One region of the Azospira sp. MPR-LB4 genome, then DNA from elsewhere that is predicted to be linked to it. Evidence: predicted binding sites of a transcription regulator. Region 1 holds the regulator's gene; each other region holds the start of a gene.
What was found. The regulator sigma-54, encoded in region 1, starts transcription at its own class of promoters, with help from an activator protein. The targets are predictions, from matches to a motif close to TGGCACGCTTNCTGCTNA.
Positions count from the first base shown of each region.

Region 1 (5,225 bases):
GACCTGCAGGCGTTCCGGGTGGATCAGGTTGAGGTGGCCGACCACGTCGGCGCCGTAGTTGCCCCGCTCCCGGATCTCGATGGAGCGTTCGGCACCCTGGGCCGCGACCCAGGTCAGGGACAGCTTGTCCTGGTGGTCCTCAAACAGCTGGCTGATGGAGATTTGCCGCATGGTTCCCCCAGTCGGTGAACAGGCGGTGGGCGTCGTCGGTGTTGTCGCAGGCGCCCAGGGCCTCGCGGAAGGCCCGGTCGGAGAAACGCTGGGCCAGCTCGGAAAGAATCTGCAGATGCTGCTCGGTGGCCTGTTCCGGCACCAGCAGCACGAACATCAGGCCGACGGGCTTGCCGTCGGGGGAATCGAAAGGCACCGGGGCGGACAGGCGCATGAAGGCGCCGGCGGCTTCCTTGAGCCCCTTGATGCGGCCGTGGGGAATGGCAACCCCCTGGCCCAGGCCGGTGGAACCGAGTTTTTCCCGGGCGAAGAGGCTGTCGAAAACCGTGGCCCGGGCGATGCCCAGGTTGTTCTCGAACAGCAGTCCGGCCTGCTCGAATGCCCGCTTCTTGCTGCTGGCTTCGAGGTCCAGCAGGATGTGGGCGGGAGGGAGGAGTTTGGCGATCAGATCCATGGGGCGGGAACCTTCCCCGAACAGCGGGATGGCGGCGGCAGGGCCGGTTGGAGACTGGGATTCAGGCAGGATACCTGGCGAAAAGTGGCGGGATCATAACGGAAAACGACCCCGCCGCCTATGCCTTTCGTCCCAGTCCCGGAGAGGGAATCAGATCACTCTTCGATGTGATTCTTGATGGTGTCGCGGTGGTGATCCTGGGCCTTCTGCTTGTACTTCTGCACCTGGCGGTCCAGCTTGTCGATCAGGGTGTCCACGGCGGCATACAGGTCGGCATCCTCGGCATCCACGTGGATGTCCTTGCCGGGCACGCGCACGGTGACTTCAGCCTTCTGCTTCAGCTTTTCCACGGTGAGGATGACGTTGACGTCGATGACGCTGTCGAAGTGACGCGTAACCCGCTCCAGCTTGGCAGTGACGTAGTCGCGGATCGCCGGGGTGACTTCCAGGTGATGTCCGGTGATGTGCAGGTTCATGGCTCGCTCCTTTTTTAGATGGACTTGCGTAGGTTGGCCGGCGAAATGTTGAGCGCTTCTCTGTATTTTGCAATGGTTCGACGCGCCACAACAATGCCTTGTTGGCCAAGAATTTCGGATATTTGACTGTCCGAAAGGGGTTTTCTGGGGTCTTCGGCCGCCACCAGCTGCTTGATCAGGGCCCGGATGGCGGTGGCCGAACAGGCGCCCCCCGTATCCGTGGCCACATGGCTGCCGAAGAAATACTTGAGTTCGAAAATGCCCCGGGGGGTGGCCATGTACTTCTGGGTGGTCACCCGGGAGACGGTGGATTCGTGCAGGCCCAGGGTTTCGGCGATTTCCCGCAGCACCAGGGGACGCATGGCCACCTCGCCGTGTTCGAAGAACTGGCGCTGGCGGTCCAGGATGGCCTGGGACACGCGCAGGATGGTGTCGAAACGCTGCTGCACGTTCTTGATCAGCCAGCGGGCCTCCTGCAGCTGGCCGGAGAGGCTGGAGCCGCGCTGCTTGGAGAGGATCTCGGCGTAGAGCCGGTTGATGCGTAGGCGCGGGTAGGCGTCCGGATTGATGCTGGCGGTCCACTGGTTGCGCACCTTCTTCACCACCACGTCCGGGGTGATGTAGCGGGCATCCAGGGGCGCGTACTGGGCGCCGGGCCGGGGGTTGAGGCTCTTCACCAGGTTGGTGACGGCGCGCAGGCGCTCGTCGTCGCAGCCCAGCAGCTTCTTCAGCTTGGTGAAGTCCCGGCCGGCCAGCAGTTCCAGATGATGGCGCACCAGCTTCAAGGCCTGGTCCCGCACCTCGTCGGCCGGCAGGGCTTCCAGCTGCAGGGCCAGGCATTCGCCCGGAGTACGGGCGCCGACACCGGTCGGGTCCAGGTGCTGCAGGTGGCGCAGGGCGATCTGCAGGTCGTCCAGGTCGATTTCCAGCTCTTCCGGCAGGGCTTCCTGCAGCTCCTCCAGGGGCTGGGTCAGGTAGCCGTCCTCGTCCAGCGCCTCGATGAGGAAGCTGACCAGCTGCCGGTCCCGCTCGGAGAGCTGCATCAGGCCCAGCTGCCAGTTGAGGTGGTCGCGCAGGGAGGTGTTGGCGGCCTGCACTTCCTGGAAGTCGGAATCCTCGTCTTCGTCGCGGGAGGCGGAAGGGTAGCTGCCTTCGGCAAACCAGTCCTCGCCTTCGCCCAGGCTGTCCCGGCTGTCGTCCCGGACTTCTTCGGGGCCATGACTGTCGGCGCCTTCACCGGATTCGCCGCTATCGCCTTCCCGCGGGCCTTCGGCAGCGGCCTCGGCCGTACTGCCGGCGTATTCGCCTTCGCTCCCGCTGTAGGAGGGCTCGTAGTTCTCGTCCTCCCGCTCCAGCAGGGGGTTTTCCAGCAGATACTTCTCCAACTCTTGCTCCAGCTCGAGCGTCGACAGTTGCAGCAGCCGGATGGACTGCTGCAGCTGTGGCGTCAGGGCCAGGTGCTGCGAGAGTTTGAGTTGGAGGGTTGGTTTCATGGACCCGGGGCCGAAGGGGCCGGCGGCAATGAGCGGGTTGAGGGAAAGACTCGGAGACTGGGCTCGTCAGAGACGGAAGCTCTCGCCCAGATATACTTTTCGGACGTCTTCATTATAAACGATCTCATCCGGGCGGCCAGACGCCAGCACCCGGCCCTCATTGATGATGTAGGCCCGGTCGCAGATGCCCAGGGTCTCACGCACGTTGTGGTCGGTGATGAGCACGCCGATGCTGCGGTCCTTGAGGAAACGGATGATCTTCTGGATTTCCAGCACGGCGATGGGGTCCACGCCGGCGAAGGGCTCATCCAGCAGGATGAAACGGGGAGAGGTGGCCAGGGCCCGGGCGATTTCCACCCGGCGGCGCTCGCCACCGGACAGGGCGGCGGCATTGGAAGCGCGGATGTGGCCGATGTGCAGCTCTTCCAGCAGTTCCTCCAGGCGCAGGTCGATCTCGTGCTTGGGCAGCTTCTGCAGTTCCAGCACGGCGCGGATGTTCTCCTCCACGTTGAGCTTGCGGAAGACGGAAGCCTCCTGGGGCAGGTAGGAAATGCCCAGATGGGCCCGCTTGTGGATGGGGAAGTGGGTCACTTCCTGATTCTGCAGCTGGATGGAGCCGCCGTCGGAGGGCACCAGGCCGACGATCATGTAGAAACAGGTGGTCTTGCCGGCACCGTTGGGGCCCAGCAGGCCCACCACCTCACCGCTGCCCACCTCGAAGGACACGTCATGCACCACGGTGCGGGACTTGTAGCGCTTTTTCAGGTTGTTGGCGGAAAGCTTGGCGATGAGGTCGGGGTTCTGCTCGGACATGGGCTATCGGATTCTATGAATGCGGGGGCGTAAAGGCATTGTGCCAGAGGTGTCGCCCGGGGGTTCTACCAGTCGCTGCCGGACTCGTCGTCCCAGCCGCCCTGCAGCACCTGGCGGACGGTGGCGGCGGCAAAGCCGCGGCTGAGGAGGAAGCGGGTCTGTTTGGCCCGCTCGGCCAGATCGGCGGGCAGGGCGGCGAATTTCTTCTGCCACACCTGGCGCGCCCGTTCCAGCTCGCTGCCGCCCTGGGCCAGGGCCGCGGCGACGGTTTCCTCGGCCACGCCCTTCTGCCGCAGTTCCTGGGCCAGCCGGGCATCGCCGTAGCGGCGGGCGCGGATGGCGACCCTTTCACTGGCATAGCGGGCATCGGAAAGCTGGCGGCGGGCCGCCAGGTCGTCCAGCAGGGCCTCCAGCTCAGCCTCGGATTCTGCGTGGGGCGCCAGCTTGCGGGCCAGTTCGGCCCGGCTGTACTCCCGCCGCGCCAGCAGCCCCAGGGCCCGCTGGCGCAGGCTCGGGGTCATTCCCCGGCAGCGGCCGCCGGGGCGGGGTTGGCCACGCCCAGGGCTTCCCGGATCTTGCCTTCGATTTCCTGGGCAATGGCCGGGTTGGCCTTGAGGAATTCCCGGGAGTTGTCCTTGCCCTGGCCGATTTTCTCGCCCTTGTAGGAATACCAGGCGCCGGACTTCTCGATCAGCTTGTTGGCCACCCCCAGTTCGATGATCTCGCCCTCGCGGGAGATGCCTTCGCCGTAGAGGATGTCGAACAGGGCTTCGCGGAAGGGCGGGGAGACCTTGTTCTTCACCACCTTGACGCGGGTTTCGTTGCCGATCACCTCGTCACCCTTCTTGATGCCGCCGATACGGCGGATATCCAGGCGCACGGAGGCGTAGAACTTGAGCGCGTTGCCGCCGGTGGTGGTTTCCGGGGAACCGAACATCACCCCGATCTTCATGCGGATCTGGTTGATGAAGATGACCAGGGTATTGGTCTTCTTGATGTTGGCGGTGAGCTTGCGCAGGGCCTGGCTCATCAGGCGGGCGTGCAGGCCCATCATGGAATCGCCCATCTCGCCTTCGATTTCGGCCTTGGGGGTGAGGGCGGCCACGGAGTCCACCACGATCACGTCCACACCGCCGGAACGCACCAGCATGTCGGCGATTTCCAGGGCCTGTTCGCCGTTGTCCGGCTGGGAGATGAGCAGCTCGCCGATGTTCACGCCCAGCTTCTGGGCGTACTGGGGATCGAGGGCGTGTTCCGCGTCGATGAAGGCGGCGGTGCCGCCCAGCTTCTGCATCTCGGCGACGACCTGCAGGGTCAGGGTGGTCTTGCCGGAGGATTCCGGACCGTAGATTTCCACCACCCGGCCCCGGGGCAGGCCGCCCACGCCGAGGGCCACGTCCAGGCCCAGGGAGCCGGTGGACACCACGTCCACGCCCTTGTCCACTTCGGTCTCGCCCATCTTCATGATGGCGCCCTTGCCGAACTGCTTTTCAATCTGCGCCAGTGCGGCGGTTAGTGCTTTGGCCTTGTTGTCGTCCATGACTGAATTCCCCAAAATCAAGCGGCTGATTATGGCACAAACCCTCCGGCCTACGCCAAGTTACCCGGACTACGTGTTATCCCCAGCATCAAAGGCCTTGGAACACCGCGGCAAAGCAGGGAAAATGGCGCAAATTATGCTAAAGCGATTATTGGCGCCCCCGGCCGCCGCTCCCCTCCCCGCTGCCCGCCTGCCCCTGCTCCCGGGGCTGCTGCTGGTGTTTGCCGCCTATCTGGCGGTGGCCCAGCTGACCATGGCCATCGGCACTGCCGGCCACG
Region 1 is NZ_CM179521.1:2,194,009-2,199,233, forward strand. It holds gene hprK (HPr(Ser) kinase/phosphatase) at 1-171, opposite strand, end outside; gene ptsN (PTS IIA-like nitrogen regulatory protein PtsN) at 140-625, opposite strand; gene hpf (ribosome hibernation-promoting factor, HPF/YfiA family) at 781-1,101, opposite strand; gene AC3QLZ_RS10400 (RNA polymerase factor sigma-54) at 1,116-2,594, opposite strand; gene lptB (LPS export ABC transporter ATP-binding protein) at 2,661-3,407, opposite strand; gene recX (recombination regulator RecX) at 3,473-3,928, opposite strand; gene recA (recombinase RecA) at 3,925-4,947, opposite strand; gene AC3QLZ_RS10420 (PAS domain S-box protein) at 5,084-5,225, shown strand, end outside.

Region 2 (5,225 bases), 390 kb from region 1:
CCTCCACCGTGCTGCAGCTCAATGTGGTGAAGTGATCCCATGAAGTGCCCCTACTGCACCTCCGACATTTCCCGGGAGGCCCTGGTGTGTCCCGTCTGCCGCCGCGACCTCTACCTGTTCAAGCCGCTCCTGGCCCGCATTGCGGACCTGGAGGCCCAGTTGCAGGAGAGCCGCGAGGCGGTACCGGAACTGTCGGCCCTGCAGGAGCGGATTCGCCTGCTGGAAGCCGGCAGCCCGCCCGGGACCATGCCCGGCGCGGCGACCGGCGGTTCCGGCTGCGGGCGGGGCAGCTGGCTGCTGTACTGGGGGCTGCCCCTGCTATTGTTGCTGCTGGCCCACGGCCTCATCGTGCTGGCCTTCGATCTCGACACGCTATATCTGCGCGTCGTTTCCCTGCTCATTCCCCTGCCCTTCGGTTTTCTGCTGCTGCAACGGGGGCCGCGGTCCCTCTGGCATGCCGGTGCTGCCGCCTTTGCCATGGCGGCCCTGGCGGTGCTCGGCATGAGTGGTCTGGTGGCCTACGTGGATGGGGTGCCCTGGCTGCCCCAGGGGCGGGTGGAGTGGCGTGAATTCGCCGAGTACGCCGCCAGCATCGGTTTCAGCTACCTCACCGGCATGCTGCTGGGGCGCCTGCTGGCCCGCCGTGTCTCCGCGCTGCCGGCGGACTTGGCGGCGGAGTCGGCGGCAGGGCAGGGCGGCTGGAAGATGGCCCTGGCGCGGCGCCTGGTGAGCGGCCCGCCCAGCATGGAAAAGCTGCAGAAGGCGGTGTCCCGCATCAACGAGGTTTCCAGCTCCCTGGTGGCCATCGGCACCACGGTGCTGTCCATCTACACCGGGCTGAAGGACCTGCTCGGCTGATCCTCAGCCCTGCTGCCAGGGCAGGCCGGCATGGCGCCAGCCGCCCACCTTGTTGCGCTGGCCGTTGGCATCCTTGTCGCCCTCGAAGCCTTCGAGGACGTTGTACACCTCGGTGTAACCGGCCTGCACCGCCGTTTCGGCGGCCTTGTGGGAGCGGGCGCCGCTGCGGCAGATGAACATTACCAGGGCCTCTTTATCCACCTGATGCACCAGTTGGGCGGCGAAGTGGGGATTGGGCTGGTTGCCGGGATACTGCATCCATTCGATTTCCACGGCACCGGGAATGCGGCCGACCCAGTCCCACTCGGCGTGGGTGCGCACATCCACCAGCTTGGCTCCCGGCGCGGACTGCAGCAGTTCGTAGGCCTCCCGGGGCGTCAGGGCGCCGCCATAGGGCAGGCCCAGTTGCCGGGCCCGTTCCTGGGCCAGGGTCAGAATGTCGGAAATCTTGCCCATGGCGCTTGTCCTTCTGCTGGTTGATGGGAAAAGTATAAGTCAGATGCCGCTGCCGGCGGAGCCGTCCAGGTTTCCTGGCGCCGGAGTTGTCGCGAGGGGGACGAGCAGCTTTGGGGCGCCGACATACACTAACGCACCAGAATGGTGCGTTAGCCTGTAAAATGCACCGTTTGCGTGCGTCAAAAAAGTCCCGGTCGGGAAGTTTGCTTATGGCACAATGGCCTACTCGGCGCGAAGTGCTGGCATGGAACCTGCTATGAAAGTCGCGCACCGAATTATTTGATTTTGCCGGTCCGGCCGGTACCTGTTCAGTTAGGAGACTTAGCGTATGGCTACCCCCCAAGACATCATGAAGATGGTCAAGGAAAACGACGTCAAGTTCGTCGATTTCCGTTTCACCGACACCCGCGGTAAAGAGCAACACGTGGGCGTGCCCGTCAGCGCCTTCGACGAAGACAAGTTCGAATCCGGCCACGCTTTCGACGGTTCCTCCATCGCTGGCTGGAAGGGTATCCAGGCCTCCGACATGCTGCTGATGCCGGACCCCAACACCGCCTACATCGACCCCTTCTTCGACGAAACCACCCTGATCCTGACCTGTGACGTGGTGGAACCGGCCGACGGCAAAGGCTACGACCGCGACCCCCGCTCCATTGCCAAGCGCGCTGAAGCCTACCTGAAGTCCTCCGGCATCGGCGACACCGCCTTCTTCGGTCCGGAACCCGAATTCTTCATCTTCGACTCCGTGGAGTGGAAGACCGACATGTCCGGCACCTACGTGAAGATCTTCTCCGAAGAGGCTGCCTGGTCCACCGCCGAGAAGTTCGATGGCGGCAACGCCGGCCACCGTCCCATGGTCAAGGGCGGCTACTTCCCCGTGCCCCCCGTTGATTCCTTCAACGACATGCGCGCCCAGATGTGCCTGCTGCTGGAAGCCTGCGGCGTGCCCGTCGAAGTGCACCACCACGAAGTCGCCACCGCCGGCCAGAACGAAATCGGCACCGTCTTCAACACCCTGGTGCGTCGCGCCGACCAGACCCAGATTCTGAAGTACATCGTGCACAACGTGGCTCACCAGTACGGCAAGACCGCCACCTTCATGCCCAAGCCCATCGTTGGCGACAACGGTTCCGGCATGCACGTGCACCAGTCCATCTGGAAGGATGGCCAGAACCTGTTCGCCGGCAACGGCTACGCCGGCCTGTCCGAAACCGCCCTGTACTACATCGGCGGTATCATCAAGCACGCCAAGGCCCTGAACGCCATCACCAACCCCGGTACCAATTCCTACAAGCGTCTGGTGCCCCACTACGAAGCTCCGGTGAAGCTGGCCTACTCCGCCAAGAACCGTTCCGCTTCCATCCGCGTGCCCTTCGTGCAATCCACCAAGGCCCGCCGTATCGAAACCCGCTTCCCCGATCCCATCGCCAACCCCTACCTGTGCTTCGCTGCACTGCTGATGGCTGGCCTGGACGGCATCCAGAACAAGATTCACCCCGGCGACGCTGCCGACAAGAATCTGTACGACCTGCCGCCCGAAGAAGATGCCAAGATCCCGACCGTTTGCGCCAGCCTGGACGAAGCCCTGGCCAACCTGGACAAGGACCGCGAGTTCCTGACCCGCGGCGGCGTCTTCTCCAACGACTGGATCGATTCCTTCATCGACCTGAAGATGGAAGAAGTGAACAAGCTGCGCATGACCACCCACCCGGTGGAATTCGACCTGTACTACAGCTGCTAAGCGGCTGCAGTACCGAGAAAGGGGACGGCCGCGGCCGTCCCTTTTTTTTGCTCCCGAGGCCGCCGAGCGTGGCCTCCGACGCCGTGTCCGGGCTTGCCCGGAGCAATGGCAAAGGCATTTGTAAAAGCCCTATCGATCCAATACACTTGCCCCGAACTCAAGGAGCGGCAATGAATACCAAGCTTTCCCGTGCCTCCCTGCTGGCCAGCCTGCTGGCCCTGGGGTTTGTCGGCCCGGTCCGGGCCGACATCTTCAAATGTACCGACGACGCCGGTCACATCACCTATGCCAATGCCCCCGGCAAGGGCTGCAAGCGCATCATCACCGATCCCACCAACTCGGCTCCCAGCGGCGGCAGCCGGGCCCCGGCCAAGGTCAGCACGCCTTCGCCTTCGGATTTCCCCAAGGTGGGCAGCGAAACCCAGCGCAGCCGGGACAACGACCGCCGCACCATCCTGGAACAGGAACTGGCGGCCGAGCAGAAGAACCTGGAGGCCGCCAAGAAGGAGCTGGCCAATCAGGAGGCCAACATCCAGCCGACCGACCGCAACGTCGGCGGCGGCATCAACGGCGCCAAGGTGGCCGAGCGGGTGCAGCCCTACAAGGACAAGGTGCAACTGCATGAGCGCAACATCGAAGCCATCCGCAAGGAAATCGGCAATCTGCGTTGAGCGCCGCGGCTGGTACGCTTCCTGCTATCCAACCAGCCATGCCTAATCTGAATCCCGGCCCCTTCAGCGGCCTCGACCTGCTTTCGTCTGCCGTCATCCTTCTGGGTGACGGCCTTGTCATCCGCCACATGAACCCGGCGGCGGAGAACCTGCTGGCCACCAGCGGCCGGGTGGTGGTGGGACGCTCCCTGCTGGACATCATCCAGGCCTCGGCCGGCCTGCAGAAGGCCCTGGACAGCGCTCTGGACAACGACTGGAGCTATACCGGCCACAACATCGAGATTCGCCGCGAAGACGACGAGGTGCTGCAGATCAACTGCACCGTGACGCCGGTGGATGCCCCGGAGGCCCGTCTGCTGCTGGAGCTGCGCCCCATCGACCAGCAGATCCGCGCCTCCCGGGAAGAGCGCCTGCTGCAGCAGCAACAGGCCAGCCGGGAACTGATCCGCAACCTGGCCCACGAGATCAAGAATCCCCTCGGCGGCATCCGGGGCGCCGCCCAGTTGCTGGAATTCGAACTGAACAACCCCAGCCTGCGGGAATACACCCAGGTCATCATCAAGGAAGCGGACCGCCTGCAGGACCTGATGCAGCGCCTGCTTTCGCCCCATCGGCCGATGCAGCCCGGGCCGGTGAACATCCACGAAATCCTGGAACGGGTGCGCAGCCTGCTGTTGGCCGAATTCCCCGGCCAGCTGAAGATCCGCCGCGACTACGACACCAGCCTGCCGGACCTCATCGGCGACCGGGAGCAGCTGATCCAGGCCATCCTCAACATCGCCCGAAACGCCGCCCAGGCCATGGACGGCAAGGGTGAGATCGTCCTGCGCACCCGGGCCGTGCGCCAGGTGACCCTGGCCAAGAAGCGCTTCCGCCTGGCCCTGGAGCTGCAGGTGATCGACAACGGCCCCGGTATTCCCGAAGACATCCGGGAGCGCATGTTCTACCCCCTGGTCTCCGGCCGGGACGGTGGTTCCGGCCTGGGTCTGACCCTGGCCCAGAGCTTCGTGCAGCAGCACCAGGGCACGGTGGAATGCGAGAGCCGCCCGGGCCGCACCTGCTTCATCGTGCGCCTGCCCCTGGAACACGCCTGAGGCCGGCGCCAAGCTGGCAAAGTAATTGCTCGGTGCTGTGGACCATTTCGCCACAGCGCAAAACGAATAAGGGATCACAATGAAACCCGTCTGGATTGTCGACGATGACCGCTCCATCCGCTGGGTCCTGGAAAAGGCCCTGGCCCGGGAACAGATCGCCCACAAGAGCTTCGCCTCCGCCGTGGATGCCCTGGCCGCCCTGGATGCCGGAGAGGTGCCCCAGGTCCTGCTTTCGGACATCCGCATGCCCGGCCAGTCAGGTCTGGAGCTGCTGCAGCACGTGAAGTCCCACATCCCCTCCCTGCCGGTCATCATCATGACCGCCTACTCGGACCTGGAGAGCGCCGTCGCCGCCTTCCAGGGCGGGGCCTTCGAATACCTGCCCAAACCCTTCGACGTGGACCA
Region 2 is NZ_CM179521.1:2,586,071-2,591,295, forward strand. It holds gene AC3QLZ_RS12175 (hypothetical protein) at 1-35, shown strand, start outside; gene AC3QLZ_RS12180 (hypothetical protein) at 40-858, shown strand; gene AC3QLZ_RS12185 (rhodanese-like domain-containing protein) at 862-1,314, opposite strand; gene glnA (glutamate--ammonia ligase) at 1,643-3,055, shown strand; gene AC3QLZ_RS12195 (DUF4124 domain-containing protein) at 3,226-3,726, shown strand; gene glnL (nitrogen regulation protein NR(II)) at 3,765-4,820, shown strand; gene ntrC (nitrogen regulation protein NR(I)) at 4,900-5,225, shown strand, end outside.
Region 2: a site for sigma-54 is predicted at 1,555-1,572, ahead of glnA (glutamate--ammonia ligase). Genes of this name have one in related genera too.

Region 3 (5,225 bases), 1.2 Mb from region 1:
GGCGCAGAGGTTTTTCCATTGGCTCATTTTTCGTTCCTTAAAACCGTTTTGCCACAGAGGGCACAGAGAACACCGAGAGAATCGTGCCGGCCTGCCGGCTTAGAAGGCCAGGGGCTCGAATTCACGCCGGGCCGGGGCTTCCTGGTGCTCGGCCCAGGGATCGGCGGCATCCTTGAGGGAATCGAGCAGGCGGGCGTGCAGGGCCTTGCGGTTGTCCTCGTCCTCCACCACCAGGCGCTTGACGTGGTCCAGGCCCACCCGCTGCACGTAATGCACGGTGCGCTCCAGGTAGAAGCCCTCCTCCCGGTAGAGCTGGAGGAAGGCGCCGGAGTATTCCTTGACCTCTTCGGCGGTGGCCACCTTGCACAGGAACTGGGCCGCCTCGGTCTTGATGCCGCCGTTGCCGGCGACGTGGATTTCCCAGCCCGAATCGACGGCGATGATGCCCACGTCCTTGATGCCGGATTCGGCGCAGTTGCGCGGGCAGCCGGAGACGGCCAGCTTCACCTTGTGGGGGCTCCACATGTCGAACAGCATCTTCTCCAGCTCGATGCCCATGCCGGTGGAGTCCTGGGTGCCGAAGCGGCAGAACTGGCTGCCGACGCAGGTCTTCACGGTGCGGATGGACTTGCCGTAGGCGTGGCCGGAGACCATGCCGGCCTGGGCCAGGTCGGCCCACATGTGAGGCAGGTCCTCCTTCTTCACCCCCAGGAGGTCGATGCGCTGGCCGCCGGTGACCTTGACCATGGGCACCTGGTACTTGTCCGCCACGTCGGCGATGGCCCGCAGTTCGTTGGGCGTGGTGACGCCGCCCCACATGCGCGGCACCACCGAATAGGTGCCGTCCTTCTGGATGTTGGCGTGGGCCCGCTCGTTGATGAAGCGGCTTTGCGGATCGTCCATGGCCTCGTGGGGGAAGGTGGAGATGAGGTAGTAGTTGAGGGCCGGGCGGCACTTCTCGCAACCGTTGGGATTCTTCCAGGCCAGGGCTTCGATCACCGCCGGAATGGAGGTCAGGTGCCGCTCCCGGATGGCCTGGCGCACGGCCCCGTGGCTGTGCTCGGTGCAGCCGCACATGGGCTTCTCGGCGCTGCTGGCGGCCTGGTAGGCGCCACCCACGGTGGAAGCCAGGATCTGCTCCACCAGGCCGGTGCAGGAACCGCAGGAGGCGGAAGCCTTGGTGTGCTTGCGCACCTCGTCCAGGGTGAACAGCCCCTTCTCCTTGATGGCCTTGACGATGACGCCCTTGGTGACGCCGTTGCAGCCGCACACCTCGGCGCTGTCGGCCATGGCGGCGGCCTTGTTGTGGCCCTGGTGGCCCGTGTCCCCCAGGTTGCTCTGGCCGAACATGAGGTGGTCGCGAATCTGGCTGACGTCCTTGCCCTCCCGCAGCAGCTGGAAGTACCAGGAACCGTCCGCCGTGTCGCCGTAGAGCACGCCGCCCACCAGCTTGTTGTCCTTCAGCACCAGGCGCTTGTACACGCCGCCGGCCGGGTCGTGCAGAACGATGTCCTCGGTGTCGCTGCCGCCCATGAAGTCGCCGGCGGAGAAAAGGTCGATGCCGGTGACCTTCAGCTTGGTGGAAGTCACCGAGCCCTGGTAGCGACCGATGCCGTAACCGGCCAGATGGTTGGCGCAGACCTTGGCCTGCTCGAACAGCGGCGCCACCAGGCCGTAGGCGATGCCGCGATGGCTGACGCATTCGCCCACGGCGTAGATTTTCGGATCGTAGGTCTGCAGGGTGTCGGAGACGACGATGCCCCGGTTGCAGTGAATGCCGGAAGACTCGGCCAGGGCCGTGTTGGGGCGGATGCCCACCGCCATCACCACCAGGTCGGCGGGAATCTGCATGCCGTCCTTGAAGCGGATGGCCGCCACCCGGCCGCTCTCGCCGGCGATGAGGGCTTCCGTGTTCTTCTGCAGCAGGAATTTCAGGCCCCGCTCCTCCAGGGACTGCTGCAGCATGCGCCCGGCCACCTCGTCCAGCTGGCGCTCCAGCAGCCAGGGGCCGACGTGCACCACGGTCACGTCCATGCCCCGCAGCTTGAGGCCGTTGGCCGCTTCCAGGCCCAAGAGGCCGCCGCCGATGACCACCGCGTGGCGATGGGTCCTGGCCGCCTCGATCATGGCGTCGGTGTCGGCGATGTCCCGATAGGCGATCACCCCCGGCAGGTCGTTGCCGGGGATGGGCAGCATGAAGGGGTTGGAGCCGGTTGCCAGCAGCAGGCGGTCGTAGGACTCCACCGTGCCGTCCTCGGCGACGACCTGGCGCCTGACCCGGTCCACCTTGGTCACCTTCTTGTTGAGGTGCAGCTTGATGCCGTTGTCGGCGTACCACTGCAGATCGTTGAGGACGATCTCGGGCACCGTCATCTCGCCGGCCAGGACCGGGGAAAGCAGGATGCGGTTGTAGTTGGGATGGGGTTCGGCGCCGAAGACGGTGATGTCGTAGTGGTCCGGGGCGATCTTCAGCAGCTCTTCCAGGGTGCGCACGCCGGCCATGCCGTTGCCCACCAGCACCAGTTTGGGTTTGTTCATGAAGCACTCCTTCGGTCGCCGGCTTCCGGGGTGCGGGACGGGCCTCGGACGGCGCCCGCGCCATTGCGGTACGCCGTCGTGCCCTCCCGCAACGCCATCAGGCAGCGAGAGAAAACATTGAAGGGCAGTGCTTCACGTTGACCCCGAGGGCCACACCACCGGCAGTCCCGCCGCCCAGGCGACAGGAGTACGCCTGAGATTTAGCAATCGCCATGCCATTCCGTAAGCACATGATTTAAATGAGATAACACCAAACCCGCCGCCCGCTCCGCCGCACACAACTGGTGCATCGCCGCCTCGCCCTGCCCCGCCAGCGGGCGCCCGGCACCGTCCCTCGGCTGCCGCCCGCCGCCGGTCCCCTGCTGGCCCAAAGGCCTATTTGAGGAAGTCCGGGCCCATGCCAGAATGGGCCGACAGACGAGTGCTTCGTGCGCCCCATCCCAATGGAGAACGCCATGGCTCCCGAAAACAGTACCGCCCCCCCCAACCGCCCGCCCCTGGTGCGTCCCGGACGCAGCCTGCTGGTCGGCTGGCTGCTCCTGGTGGCCATCATCATCGGCCTGGTCTTCCGGGAAATCGGCGAAACCCGGGAACGCCTCTACAACGCCGCCTGGGACAACCTCAGCACCCTCAACCTGGCCCTGCTGGAACAGATGGAGCGGGCCATCACCGCCACCGACCAGGCCCTGCTCAACGCCCGCCAGGAAGTGGCCGCCATGCCGCCACTGGTGGCGGAGAAAAACCCGGCCCGGCGCGAGGAGCAGGCCCGGCGCGAGGAGCAGGCCCGGCGCCTGCACCAGCTGCTGCGCAGCCAGGTCACCGCCACCCCCTTCGTCACCAACCTGGTGCTGGTGGACGCCCAGGGCAATGTGCTGGCCCACTCGGCCCGCCACCCGGTACCCGCCATGAACGTGCGGGAGCGGGAATACTTCCGCCGTCTGCGCGACACGGCCGAGGCCGAGCCCCTCATCTCGCCCCCCACCCGCACCCTGCTCGACGGCTCCCAGCGGCTCATCTTCTCCCGCCGCCTGGTGGGGCCCCGGGGCCATTTCGCCGGCGTCATCCTGGCCAGCGTCAGCCTGGCCGATGTGGTCTCCTTCTACCGCTCCGTGCTGCACCTGCCCGGCGGCGCCGTGGCCCTTTACCACAGCAACACCACCCTGCTCGCCCGCTACCCGGAAATGCCCGACAGCCTGGGCCATGCCTACCCGGAACAGGACCTGTTCCTGCGCACTCCCGGCCGCGGCGCCAGCGGCACCCTGCTGGAAACCAGCTCCATGGATGGGCGCCAGCGCCTGAAAAGCTTCCGCGAGGCCAAGCGCTATCCCATCCTGGTCTCCGTCTCCCAGGAGGAAAGCGAACTGCTGCGCCCCTGGCGCGCCACCACCCTGCACATCATCCTCATGGGCCTGGGCAGCATCGTCCTCTGCTCCCTCTTCATCGGCCTCATCTGGCGCCAGCTGCAACGCCTGGAGGAACAGGCCCGGGCCCTGCGGGAAAGCGAAGGGCGCTTCCGCAACCTGGTGGAACGGGCCGGCGACGCCCTCTTCCTGCACGACCCCGGCGGCCGCATCGAGGACGTGAACCAGCAGGCCTGCGACAGCCTGGGCCTGCCCCGGGAGGAGCTGATCGGCAGCAATATGGACGCCTTCGAGGTCGGCATTCCCGCCGCCGAACTGCACCAGCTGTGGCACAACCTGGACACCAACGCCCCGGTGACCCAGGAAGGCCGCCACCGCCACCGCCTGGGCCACGAATTCCCGGTGGAGATGCGCATCGGCGCCTTCGCCTCCGGCGGCCGCCGCCTGATCCTGACCCTGGCCCGGGACGTCACCGAGCGCCAGGCCTACCAGGAGAAGCTGCGCCAGCAGGCCCTGCACGACGGCCTCACCGGCCTGCCCAACCGGGTCCTCTTCAACGACCTCCTGGGCCAGCTGCTGGCCCAGTCGGAACGGCAGGAGCGGGCTTTCGCCCTGCTCTTCGTGGACCTGGACCATTTCAAGGAAGTGAACGACACCCTGGGCCACGCCGCCGGCGACCGGCTGCTGCAGGAAGCGGCGGCCCGCCTGCGGGGCTGCCTGCGCAAGGCCGATACGGTGGCCCGCCTGGGGGGCGACGAATTCGCCGTGCTCCTGGCAGAGGTGGCGGGGGCCGAGGATGCAGAACAGGTGGCGGAAAAGATCGTCGCCGCCATGAACCGGCCCTTCCCCCTGCCGAACGGCGAGGGCCACGTCTCCGCCAGCATCGGCATCGCCCTCTACCCGGAAGCCGGCAAGGACGCAGAAACCCTGCTGCGCCACGCCGACTGGGCCATGTACCAGGCCAAGTCCGGCGGCCGCAACGGCTACCGGCGCTACCGGCACGTGGTGGGGGAAACGACTCTGGGCCAGGGCCTGGGGCTGTAAGCCATCGGGCCGGGCAGCACCCGGCTGGGAGCCAGGCGGGACGGGCCTGACGGCGATGGCATCGTCGGGAGCCTTATCCCGCGGGCCTCACCGCCATGGCAGACCCCTTAGGCAAGCCCTATTTGCCTGGCAGGGCGGTGCCGGGCGGGGCGGGAGACACGGCCCCGGTCATCGCACCCGAGGCATTCGCCCCGCTCGCCCCCGGTGCCGCCGGCAGGGCGCCGATGGCCGCCAGGATGGCCCGGGCCACCCCTTCCCGCTTCGGCAGATCCGCCATCCGCC
Region 3 is NZ_CM179521.1:3,420,086-3,425,310, reverse strand. It holds gene nirD (nitrite reductase small subunit NirD) at 1-27, opposite strand, end outside; gene nirB (nitrite reductase large subunit NirB) at 100-2,538, opposite strand; gene AC3QLZ_RS15995 (sensor domain-containing diguanylate cyclase) at 2,994-4,943, shown strand; gene blaOXA (class D beta-lactamase) at 5,062-5,225, opposite strand, start outside.
Region 3: a site for sigma-54 is predicted at 2,739-2,756, ahead of nirB (nitrite reductase large subunit NirB). Genes of this name have one in related genera too.

Region 4 (5,225 bases), 1.0 Mb from region 1:
TCATCGCCTACTTCCAGTTCCAGCCCGGGCGCTAAGCCGGTCGACGAGGTACACAAAAAAAAGCCCGGGGCCGAAGCTCCGGGCTTTTTTCATTGGGCGTTGCCGGCCTCAGGTCTGGAAGCGGTTCACCAGGCCCTTCAGGTTGTGGGCCACCCGTTCCAGGTCCTGGGCAGAGGTCATGGTGTTGTTCATGGTGGTGCTGGTTTCTTCCACCGTCTGGGCAATGGCTTCGACGCGCTGGGCGATGGAGGTGCTGGCGGCGCTCTGTTCGCGGATGGCATTGGCCACTTCCTGGATGTGCTCCAGGGTGCGCAGGGCGCCGGCCTCGATATTGGCCAGGGATTCGGCCGCCGCCTGGGCCAGGCTGACCCCCTGTTCCACCTGGGGCAGGGCGTCGTCCATGGACTGCACCGCATTGTTGGTCTCGCTCTGGATGCTGGCGATCATCTGCTCGATTTCGATGGTGGCGGAGGAGGTCCGCTCCGCCAGCTTGCGCACCTCGTCGGCGACCACGGCGAAACCGCGGCCCGCCTCGCCGGCCCGGGCCGCCTCGATGGCGGCGTTGAGGGCCAGCAGATTGGTTTGCCCGGCGATGTCCTTGATCACGCCGGCAATGGAGGAAATCTGGTTGGCCTGCTGATCCAGGGTGCGGATGCGGGTGGAGCCTTCGGATACCGTGGCAGCGATGCGCTGCATGGCCTCGGCGGCCTGCTCTGCCCGTTCCCGGCCCTGTTTGGAGAGATCCACGGCTTTGTGGGAATCCCCCTGGGTCTCCTCGGCGCTGTCGGAAATGTGGCTGGAACTGACCGTCAGCTGTTCAATGGCGGCGGCCATGGAGGAGGTGGCATCGGCCTGGGCACCGGTGGTGTCGGCCAGCTGGCTGGAGGCGGAGCTGATCGCCTGGGAGTTGCTGGCCAGGGTTTCCGCGTCCTGGCGGATTTCGGTGAGCATCTGGCGCAGGGAGAGCACCATCTGGCTCAGGGCATGGAGCAGGCTGCCGGGCTGGGTCTGGCCGATGGCCGCATGCAGGTTGCCGCCGGCCACCTGCTGCATGATGGCCGTGGCGGCGGCAGGTTCGCCGCCGATCTGCTTGAGCACGCTGCGGGTCACCAGGTAGCAGATGCTGCCGATCAGGGCCAGCACCACCAGGGCCAGCAGGCCCTGGTAGATCAGGGTTTGCTGGAACTCCCGGTCCACTTCGTCGATATAGACGCCGGTGCCGATGATCCAGTCCCAGGCCGGGAATTTCTGGGCGTAGAGCACCTTGGGATACATGGTGGGATCGCCCGCCTTCTTGACGAACTGGGTGTCCATGTAGGTGGTGGCCTGGTTCTGCAGCAGGCTTGCCAGTTCCCGGATGATCAGCTTGCCGCTGCCGTCCTTCACCTGGTCGCCCATGGGCTTGCCTTCCCATTCCGGCTTCAGGGCATGCATGACGCTGATGCCGTCGGGGGTCCAGATGTAGAAATAGTCGCTCTTGCCGTCGGGGCCGTTGAAGCGGATCTGCCGCACGGCCGCCTTGGCGTGGGCCTGGGCCTCGTCGCGGCTGAGGTTGCCGGCGGCTTCCTGGCTTTGATAGTAGGCGACCACGTTGTAGGCGCCCTGGGTGATGGCGCGAATCTGGCCTTTTCTCTCATCCAGCATGAGGGAGCGGGTATTGAAGGCGGCGATGGCCGCCAGTGCCAGGACCCCCAGGAGCGCCACCAGCACCACCGCCAGGAGTCGGGTACGCAGGGAAAGTTGATCAAGCATGGGATTGTCCAAACTATATGAAACATGAAGTGCGCATTATATTTCCGTCACCAGCCATGCCGTGAAGGAAATCACACTTTTCTGCTTCAAATTGGTGCGCCAGCTTCTGCCCATGGTGCATGGTGGCACCGTTTTCTGGCGCCGCTTCCGCCAATTCCCCGGAAGTCCTTTAAGGATCAAGCGATTATGATCCTGGCACAACCCCTGCTATTTGATTGTCGCCCTTCCTCATGGCGCGACCATCATGAACAAGCCCAGCTTCTTCGACGAAATGAACGGTGCCGACGGCGCCGTCCGCTCCCACTACCAGACCTACCGGCGCTGGCTTTCCGAAACCCCTGACGAACGCATCGCCCGCAAGCGGGCCGAGGCCGACATCGCCTTCCGCCGCGTCGGCATCACCTTCGCCGTCTATGGCGAGGAGGCCGGCACCGAGCGGCTGATCCCCTTCGACATCATTCCCCGGGTCATCCCGGCAGATGAATGGAAGGCCCTCAAGGCCGGCCTCAAGCAGCGGGTCAAGGCTCTCAACCTGTTCCTCCACGACATCTACCACGACCAGGAAATCCTCAAGGCCGGGCGCATTCCCCGGGAGCAGGTGGAGGGCAACGCCCAGTTCCGTCCCATCATGCGCGGGGTGGACGTGCCGGCCGGCATCTATGCCCACATCGCCGGCGTGGATCTGGTGCGGGCCGGGGCCGGCGAGTTCTACGTGCTGGAAGACAACCTGCGGGTGCCCTCCGGCGTCTCCTACATGCTGGAAGACCGCAAGATGATGATGCGGCTCTTCCCCGAGCTGTTCTCCAAGCACAAGGTGGCTCCGGTGGAGCATTACCCGGACCTGCTGCTGGAGACCCTGCGGGCCTCCGCTCCCAACGGCGTCTCCGATCCCACGGTGGTGGTGCTGACTCCGGGGGCCTACAACAGCGCCTACTTCGAGCACACCTTCCTGGCCCAGCAGATGGGGGTGGAACTGGTGGAAGGGCGGGACCTTTTCGTCGATAACGACACGGTCTACATGCGCACCACCCAGGGCCCCCAGCGGGTGGATGTGATCTATCGCCGCATCGACGACGACTTCATCGACCCGCAGGTTTTCCGCGCCGACTCCATGCTCGGCGTGCCCGGCATCCTGCAGGCCTACCGGGCCGGCAAGGTGACCCTGGCCAATGCGGTGGGCACCGGGGTGGCCGACGACAAGTCCATCTACCCCTATGTGCCGGAGATGGTGCGCTTCTACCTGGGGGAGGAGCCCATCCTCAACAACGTGCCCACCTACATGTGCCGCAAGCCCGACGACCTGGCCTACACCCTGGCCCACCTGCCGGAGCTGGTGGTGAAGGAAGTCCATGGCGCCGGCGGCTACGGCATGCTGGTGGGGCCGGCCTCCACCCAGGCCGAGATCGAGGACTTCCGCCGGCGTCTTGTCGCCAACCCGGAAAAGTACATCGCCCAGCCCACCCTGGCCCTGTCCACCTGCCCCACCTTCGTCGAATCGGGCGTGGCGCCGCGCCACATCGACCTGCGCCCCTTCGTCCTCTCCGGCAAGGAAGTGACCATGGTCCCCGGCGGCCTCACCCGGGTGGCCCTGCAGGAAGGCTCCCTGGTGGTGAACTCCTCCCAGGGCGGCGGCACCAAGGACACCTGGGTGCTGGAATGAAAAGCTTTGCCACAGAGGGCACAGAGAACACAGAGAAAATGCGATTGCATGACCAAGCCAATTTTTCTAGGCAAGGCCTATCTGCTGCGAGCTTGTCCCTCTGTGATCTCTGTGTCCTCTGTGGCTAATAAATAAGGAGCCGCATATGCTCAGTCGTACCGCCGATCACCTCTACTGGATGGCCCGCTACATCGAGCGGGCCGAGAACCTGGCCCGCCTGCTGGACGTCACCTACCAGATGTCCCTGGTGCCCCAGTCGCCGGAAGCGGCGAACCAGAACTGGAACGCCATCATCGTCCTCAACAGCCTGGAAGAGCCCTTCGCCAAGGCCTACGGCGAGCCCAGCGCGGAAAATGTGCTGCGCTTCATGGTGCGGGACGAAAGCAACTTCTCCTCCATCTACAGCTGCCTGCGGGCGGCCCGGGAAAACGCCCACGCCGTGCGCGGCACCCTCACCACGGAAATGTGGGAGACCATCAACGCCGCCTGGATCGACCTGCGGGCCCAGAGCTTCGAGCAGATCATGGCTGGCGGCATCACCGAGTTCTTCGAATGGGTCAAGCTGCGTTCGGCCCTGACCCGGGGCGTCACCTTCGGCACCCTGTTGCAGGACGAGGCGGCCCACTTCATCCGCATGGGTGGCCTCCTGGAACGGGCCGACAACACGGCCCGCATCCTGGACGTGAAATACCACTTCCTGCAGCCCAACGGTGAAGGGGAGGAAGGCGGTGTCACCGACTTCTACCAGTGGGGTGCCCTGCTGCGCTCCCTTTCCGCCTTCGAGGTGTACCGCAAGGTGTACCGGGACGTCATCACCCCGGCCCGGGTGGCGGAGCTGCTGATCCTGCGCATGGACATGCCCCGTTCCCTGCACCACTGCCTGGACAAGGTGAATCACCTGCTGGGCCTGGTGGGCAACCGCCAGTCCAGCGAGACCCTGCGCCGGGCCGGCCTGCTGCATTCGCGCCTGCACTACGGCCGCATCGACGACGTGCTGGAGGATGGCCTGCACGAGTACCTGACCGAGTTCATGGACGACATCTACGACCTGGGCAACCGCATCTCCCAGGACTTCCTGGTGCCGGCCTGAGGCGCACCAGTCGGGGAGGCGCCGGCGGCAGCTGCCGCCGGCCTTTTTTCACCATCATAAAAACAGCGACGACGACATGACTTACTGCGTGGCAATGCGGCTCGATGCCGGCCTGGTCTTCCTTTCCGATTCCCGCACCAACGCCGGGGTGGACCACATCAACACCTTCCGCAAGATGACCGTGTGGGAGCGCCCGGGGGAGCGCATGCTGGTGCTGATGACCTCGGGCAACCTCTCCATCAGCCAGTCCGTGGTCAATGTGCTGAACGAGCACCTGGCGGCCACTGACAAGCCCAATCTCTACAACGCCCCCAACCTGTTCGAGGCGGCGCGCCTGGTGGGCGACGCCCTGCGCGAGGTGCACCAGCGGGATGCGGCGGCCCTCAAGGAATTCGGCGTCGATTTCGCCGCCGCCTTTATCCTCGGCGGCCACATCCACGGCGAGGAGCCGCGCCTGTTCCAGATCTACGCCGCCGGCAACTTCATCGAGGCGACCCACGACACGCCCTATTTCCAGATCGGCGAATCCAAGTACGGCAAGCCCATCATCGACCGGGTGGTGAAAAAGGCCACCAGCCTGGAGGAGGCCTCCAAATGCGCCCTCATCTCCATGGATTCCACCATCCGCTCCAACCTCTCCGTGGGCCTGCCCCTGGACCTGCTGGTCTACGAGAGGGGGGACTTCAAGGTCACCCACCAGATCAAGATCGGCGCCGACGATCC
Region 4 is NZ_CM179521.1:1,144,565-1,149,789, reverse strand. It holds gene AC3QLZ_RS05185 (methyl-accepting chemotaxis protein) at 1-35, shown strand, start outside; gene AC3QLZ_RS05180 (methyl-accepting chemotaxis protein) at 109-1,752, opposite strand; gene AC3QLZ_RS05175 (circularly permuted type 2 ATP-grasp protein) at 1,997-3,412, shown strand; gene AC3QLZ_RS05170 (alpha-E domain-containing protein) at 3,558-4,502, shown strand; gene AC3QLZ_RS05165 (proteasome-type protease) at 4,579-5,225, shown strand, end outside.
Region 4: a site for sigma-54 is predicted at 1,946-1,963, ahead of AC3QLZ_RS05175 (circularly permuted type 2 ATP-grasp protein). Genes of this name have one in related genera too.